Regions from separate parts of the Pseudoalteromonas sp. G5_S1_54_S4 genome, predicted to be linked through region 2. Evidence: predicted binding sites of a transcription regulator. Region 2 holds the regulator's gene; the other holds the start of a gene.
The links. The regulator sigma-54, encoded in region 2, starts transcription at its own class of promoters, with help from an activator protein. The targets are predictions, from matches to a motif close to GTTGGCACGNNNNTNGNNT.

Region 1: the regulator sigma-54 is predicted to act here: its motif matches at 2,269-2,287, upstream of ACTRWE_RS01930 (TorF family putative porin).

What each region holds. Positions count from the first base shown of each region.
Region 1 is NZ_JBQKUL010000003.1:10,844-14,611, forward strand. It holds gene ACTRWE_RS01920 (AsmA family protein) at 1-644, opposite strand, end outside; gene ACTRWE_RS01925 (hypothetical protein) at 911-2,074, shown strand; gene ACTRWE_RS01930 (TorF family putative porin) at 2,388-3,065, shown strand; gene ACTRWE_RS01935 (ABC transporter permease/M1 family aminopeptidase) at 3,188-3,768, opposite strand, start outside.
Region 2 is NZ_JBQKUL010000048.1:14,158-17,925, forward strand. It holds gene ptsN (PTS IIA-like nitrogen regulatory protein PtsN) at 1-31, opposite strand, end outside; gene hpf (ribosome hibernation promoting factor) at 36-323, opposite strand; gene ACTRWE_RS15745 (RNA polymerase factor sigma-54) at 350-1,849, opposite strand; gene lptB (LPS export ABC transporter ATP-binding protein) at 2,184-2,909, opposite strand; gene lptA (lipopolysaccharide transport periplasmic protein LptA) at 2,906-3,445, opposite strand; gene lptC (LPS export ABC transporter periplasmic protein LptC) at 3,435-3,768, opposite strand, start outside.

The DNA of each region.
Region 1 (3,768 bases), on a different contig from region 2:
GTATCAAGTTTTACATCAAGCTCAAATCGCTCTTGCATATAAGTAATAGCCCCTTTGACTTCGAGCTGTTTGCGCAGTGAAGGCAGTAATATAGCCAGTTCTAAATCGCTAATTTGTTGTTTAGCACCCGTTTGACCATCTAAATATGTAAACGACCCGCCATAAATAGCGACTTCACCTAATTGAATATCAAAGTTTTCAGGTAGTTTGACTGCCTCACCCGATTGAGTTTGCTGCCCAGGTTGCTTGGCCACTGCATCAAATAACTGCCAGTTAGCTTTACCGCTTTTATCGGTTTCTAGCAAAATATCAGGCTCATTAATCACAAACTTTTCTAGCTTTAACTCGCCACCGAGTAATGAAAGCCAAGGAATATGAACGGCAAGTTGCTGCATACTTGCCATATCAGCGCGAGAGCCGCTAGGCATATTGGCAAAATGCACATCATTAAGCTCTAATTTTAATGCAGGGAATACACTGAGGGTTTTATCGCCCTTTATGGTTAATGTGCGCCCAGTTGTTTTTTCAACCTGCTCAGACACTTTATTAAAAATGGTATCAGTAGGAATTAAAAAAGGTGCAGCAACAATTAGCGCTATGCATAGCAATAATATGACACCAATAATTTTAAATAAGGTCTTCATGATCATCCTTTCAAACGTGCAAATAATGTTCTTATCATAGCGGGAGTTAACACTAAAAGCATTGTTAAATAAATAAAAAACATATCAATTAGGGCATCCCTTTTTAAAATCAGGTTTTCAAAACTCATTTTAATAAATTTAAAGATTCATGCCCCTGATTACATTGCTGCAATTGTTCGGTATGATGCGCGCCCCTGTTGTATTTAGCCTAAATAAGCTAAAATGTAGCGACTAAAAAATATATCTAACCGGAGAGTCTACAAGGCATGAAGAAACTGCTAATTTCACCGTCAAAAATGGCATTAGGCGAACAAGAAAGTCAAATTTATCAAAATATTCTGAAGCAATCTTCAGAGCTAAGCCTAAACCTGATGGCTGTGAAAGTGGAAAACCATCCAGAAGACTTTTTAGGTTGGTGTTATGAGCTATTAAGTGCAAGCCGCGACCGTATTAATTACGACTTACTCGAAACCCAACAATTACCACTATTAAAAAAGCTGCATGACCAACTTATTTCAGCCATTAGCTTTTTACAGTTAAAAACATTACGGGTAGCACCTTGGCCAGTAGTGAGTATGTTTGTAGAGCAACATAAAGAACTGGTGGCACTTGATGAGCAGCTACGTTTAACTACCTATATTGCAGGCCTGCGTGAAAAGCCGTTAAAAGATATGATCCCTGAAGACTTACTCGCTTTTAGCGGTAAGCATATGGCATCACTCGATCCGAGTACTTATAACTTTGATGTAGAATGGTTTGCCTCTACCAAAAGCGCCAAAGGTTTTCACCTGATGCTGGCTGATTTGCCAGGTGCATTCGACGATGCACTCAGCAATATCCCACTTGAGGGTGATGTAGCGCAAAGTAATTACCAACAATTTGTAATTGCTTACTTGAGTGCATTTAATGGCAGTGATGAAAAACCAACTCTGGCGCCTGCCACCCGTTTATTAGCAATGCGCCGCCCTGATGTATTTACACCGATTAGCAATAGTCGCCTAGATGCACTTTGCTCCGCACTTGGTATCACCAAATTAAATAACCGTGACTTTGAGCGTTACTGGCAAGATGTAGTACAAAGCATTCACGCTATGTCATGGTTTAAAATGGCCAATGCAGGTAATGAACTAGAAACTCAGTTAGTGGATATAAAAGCGCTAATACCTTGCTTTTTTTATTATGCAGATACGAATACTGCAGATAACTCTAACTACATTAAGCTACTTAATAAACCTACACGTAGTACTTCGAGCAGCAGTAAAGCGCCACGCCGAGGAAAAGAATCGGCTGAAATATTAGTAGACCGCGCACTTGCTGCTGATGATATCCCAGAGCATATTCGTGCTAAACGTGATTCTATTATTAACGAAGTACAAAAAGGCCGTGGTGTAAACGAAACAATTACACTTATGCGTACCATTTTTGGATAAGACGTATATCAAACGCAATTAGCTTTAACAGACCCTAATATAGGTAGCCTGGTAGCGCTCTAATGGTGCAGCCAGGCTTTTTTTTGCACCAGCAGTGTGTTCTTTCCTTACATACTTTTCACAAAGCGTCTTTGCGCATAATTTCAACACTTTGTTTTATAATATAAAATTTATTTTTTATTAAATAAATGGAAGCTGGCACATACAGTGCACTTCCCCCTGCAGTAACCTAATAATACGCCGCCATTCAAAAGGTTGTAGTCGTTTATAATAAAAACCTTGGCGTGCAAAATCATACAATGGGAAATGAAACATGCTAAAACTACAAAAAACAATACTCATCAGTGCATTGGCATTAACAGGAATGGCATCAACAACGGCCTTTGCCGAAGTAACAGCCAATGCAGCAGCTACTTCTAACTACTTATGGCGCGGACAAGAGCAAACTGGGGGCGATGCAGCTGTATCTGGTGGTATTGATTACGCTAATGAATCTGGCTTTTATGCGGGTACCTGGGCGTCAAATGCGTCTTGGGCCGATGAAATGACCTACGAACTAGATTTATACGCCGGTTTTGGCGGCGCTATTAATGAAAACGTAAGTTATGACGTAGGTTATATTTATTACGCTTACCCAGATGCGGCGTCAGGTGCAGATGCTGATTTTTCAGAAGTTTACGGTAGCATTAGTGTGCAAGGTTTTACATTTGGTGCAGCCGTACTTGCAACATCTGCTGCCAGTGGTGATGGTACTGATTTTGGTGATTCACTGTATTTAAACGCCGATTACAGCTTCGCTGTTGGTAGCAATGGCACTGAAATGGTGCTACACATAGGGCATTACTCAGGCGATTTCATCGGTGATGACAATATTATTGATTATGGTGTATCAGTGTCTAAAGATGGTTTTACCTTTGGCCTATCTGATAACGACATGGACGGCTCAGATGTTAAAGCTTATGTAGCCTACGCTGTCGACTTTAGCCTATAAAAAGAATGTGTTACTTGCTGCAACACTAAGGGGCCGTAAGGCCCTTTTCTCGTTTTATATTTTCACTATTAATGATAAAGGCCGCATAAATGCGGCCTTAAAAACGCGAAGGTAAAAAAGGATTAAAACTTAGCGAGATTATCGACGCTGTCTTTGTCTATTAACTTAATATATGGGTCAACACCCGCGAAAAGCGGCTTTTCTTTCACTTTTAATTCAATGGTGTTGATGCCTGTTACTAACCGATGCTTTTGTGAGTAAATCACAAAATCTTCTGCGAGTAGGTTTTCAGGGTCATCATTAAACAATGCGATATCAATCATTTCATCAAACGGTTGGTCTGTTTCTTCACCTTGACCATCGGCACGCTTTTTAGCGGCGTTAACCGTTAGAGTTACCGTGTATAAGCCATCACTATTAACCTCATCAGACACCTTTGCTTCTTTCATGGTCAGCTCATATAAAGTGATATACATAAACTGATCATCAATAAATGCTTGCTCTGCGGGAGTCGCGTCACGCTTTAAATAACTAAGTAAATCAAGCGTAGTTGGATAAGGATTGCTTTGATATTTAAAATCACTAAGAAACTCTTTTAAGATACGATTTAAACGTTCCTCACCAAACAAATCATGCATAGCCATCATCACCACAGAGCCTTTTTGGTAATAAATATGCGCTTGAGTCTCTACTTTATATAGTG
Region 2 (3,768 bases):
AGTCCTGACAGATAAGTGAGCTTAGTTTCATAGTGTTAGTGTCGAGCAAGTTTCTCTTTGTGTTTAATTACTTGACGATCTAGCTTGTCAATGAGCGAGTCTATAGCGGCATACATATCTTGATGCTCAGTAGAGGCAAAAATCTCAGCGCCACTAACATGAACGGTTGCTTCAGCTTTTTGGTTTAGTTTTTCTACATCGAGAATAACGTGCACATTCGTTATGTGATCAGTGTGCCTCTGTAACTTCGAAAATTTACTATTTACGTAGTCTCTAAGCGAGTCGGTAATATCTACATGGCGACCAGTTAAATTCAGTTGCATAAACATTTTCCTCTTTGTTGTACGCCTTAAATCAAACTTTTACGTTGATTAGACGGGGGAATAGCTAGAGATTCGCGATATTTTGCAATGGTTCTCCTCGCTACTTTAATTCCTTGCTCTGCCAATATATCTGCAATTTTACTATCACTCAATGGTTTAGCTGAGTTTTCTGCAGCGATTAATTTTTTAATTAATGCACGTATTGCTGTTGATGAACATTCGCCACCATTTTCAGTACTTACATGGCTTGAAAAGAAATATTTAAGCTCAAAAATGCCACGTGGTGTATGCATGTATTTTTGCGTAGTAACACGCGATATAGTCGACTCGTGCATTTCCACCATTTCAGCCACATCGTTAAGCACCATAGGCTTCATAGCCTCAGGACCGTGTTCAAAAAAGGCCTGTTGCTGTTGCACAATACAGTTGGTTACTTTAAGTAGCGTGTCATTTCTACTTTCTAAGCTTTTTATAAACCATTTAGCCTCTTGTAAGTGCGAGCGAATAAACTGGCTATCACCACTTGATTTAACCGTACGCGACATAGCTGCATATTGGCTATTTACTCTGATCTTAGGCATGCTATCTGGGTTTAATTCAACTACCCAACGACCTTTAACTTTTTTAACCGACACATCAGGAATAACGTATTCAGACTCTTCTCTAACAATAGTGTCTGCCGGTTTTGGGCTGAGCGTATGAATCAACGTCATGATTTCTTTAAGCTCATCTTCTTTAAGCTTTGTTTTTTTCATCAACGTGCGATAGTCACGTGCAGCAAGTAAATCAATATGATCGGTTAAGATCATTTTTGTTTCGTTTAAAAAAGGTGTGTCTTTATCAAATTGATTTAGCTGAATACACAAGCACTCTTGTAAACTACGCGCGGCTATTCCCACTGGATCAAATAGTTGAATACGCTTTAGTACCGCTTCTATTTCGTCAAGTTCAACTTCATCTTCGCCGTCGTTTTCTTGGTTAAAGCTTTCTAATATTTCTTCACAGCTAAGGGTTAGAATCCCTGAGTCGTCCACAGCTTCTACAATTGCAATAGCTATCGCTTCATCGGTAGGACTAAACGGCGTCAGTTGAAGCTGCCACATTAAATACTCATGCAGCGTTTCAGTCGAAGAGCCTTGATAAATAGATTCATCTTCTGGCATTGGGCCCGATGAAGAGGCAGGCGCAGCGCTCATATATTCATCCCAAGTAACATCCATAGCCATATCATCGCTAATGGTGTCTTTGGTCATTGCTTCGCCGCTATCTTGCTCATACTCGCTAGGTTTATCGTCAGCTGAGGCACTTAGCGTTAAGTCATCGTTATCGGCTTTTTGTTCGTTTTTACCTGCAGTGTCTTCGCTGTAATCGTGTTCTTCAACTTCAAGCAAGGGGTTGCTATCGAGCGCTTCTTGAATTTCTTGCTGGAGATCCAATGTACTGAGTTGCAATAAGCGAATTGCTTGTTGCAACTGTGGAGTCATTGTAAGTTGCTGGCCCATGCGCAGCTGTAATGATTGCCTCATGTATCTCTAACAATCCTTTTAAATTACGGTCTGTTGACCTTTACGGATTAAAATTTGTTCAAACTAGGGGCGGTTTAATTGCGGCGCGAGGTTTGTAACCTAGTGGGCTAAGTCAAAACCGAGCAACAAAGAGTAAATCGTCCCTAGGCAGAACCCGAAGGGCTGCGCCTGTTTGGCATTGATGCTGCGTTATCGCCTATTTATGGGGAATACCACACCACATAGGCTCTGCCTTGCCTAAATACCAAACAGACTGCTGCAAATTCAACCTTGAAAGGTCAACAGACCTAAGTATGATTAATCTTAGCAGATGCTTAGTGGAATAACACACATATTAGAGCTTGAACTGCTCGCCCAAATAAACATCGCGTACTGTTTTATCGTTTAATACGTATTCAGGAGTGCCTGATGCAATTAACTCCCCATGAGAAACTATGTAGGCTTTTTCACAAACATCAAGTGTTTCGCGCACGTTATGGTCTGTAATAAGTACGCCAATGCCACGGTTTTTAAGATGCTCTATAATCTTTTTAATATCTAATACTGAGATAGGATCAACCCCCGCAAAGGGTTCGTCTAAAAGGATAAATTTAGGGTTTGCTGCTAACGCGCGAGCAATTTCTACGCGGCGACGTTCACCACCTGATAAAGCCATACCTTGACTATCGCGGATATGCTGAATGCTAAATTCATCAAGTAAATTATTTAAGGTATCTTCGCGTTGTTGTTTATTTAATTCTTTACGTGTTTCTAAGATAGCCATTAAGTTTTGATAAACAGTCAGCTTTCTAAAAATAGACGACTCTTGCGGTAAATAACCAATCCCTAAACGCGCTCGGCTGTGCATCGGTAATAAAGTAATATCTTTATCATCAATTGATATTTTGCCTTTATCGCTAGGCACAAGGCCTACAATCATATAAAAAGTGGTGGTTTTACCTGCACCATTAGGGCCAAGTAACCCCACAATACTGCCAGCTTCAACCTCTAGGCCAACGTTTTTTACAACTTCACGACCTTTGTAGCTTTTAGCTAATAGCTCTGCTTTTAATGTGCTCATGGTTGGCCTTTATCATCTTCTTTTTTATTTTCAACAGGGACTAAAATAGTGTGTACACGGTCTGTTGAGTTTTCGTCTTTTTCTGCGCTAATTAACTGCTGCTCGATATCGTAAGTGATACTTTTAGCTGTTATTTTTTGACCTGCTTGAGCAATGCTTGCATCGCCGATTAAGGTTAAAAAACGCAGCGACACATCGTAACGCACTTCATTAGCACTGGCACTCATTATGGTGCCATCAGCTTGTGTTTCTTCAAAATATGCAGGGCTGCCTGTGGCAATTAATAACTGTTTGTTATCGCCTAGGTCATCGCGTTTATGCACTTCTAAACGGTCAGCTGTGATACGGCGATTACCATGAATAATTTCAACATTTTTCTCAAAAATGCCTACGTTTTCTTTTAATTGACCTTCTTGCTTATCTGCACTAATTGAAATTTGATTAGCAGCGGGGGCTTCAGCAGGTTTAGCACCATTACTGTTAAAAGCAATTAATAGTGAGGGAACAATTAAAATTTTAAATAGGTTATTGGTCATAATATAGGGTTCGCGTATGGTTAATAAGTTTAATCACCTCGGTTTTTAAATCGGCCTCAAGGCCTTTACCTGTGATTTTTAAATTAGGTCCTGTAATAACGACAGGCTGCTGTGATTGCATGGTTAATAGTTTTATATCAACATTGATGGTCTGGGCGGTGATCGTATCGATCATGGCGTTATCTACTAAGTTTTGAGCGGTTACATTACCTTCTAACACCAGTTGACGGTCGTCGTAGAGGGTGGCTTCATCGGCGTTAATACGCCATGTTTGCTGATCATTGTATAAAGTGAATATAGGCTTTTCAAAAAAGGTAAAACCG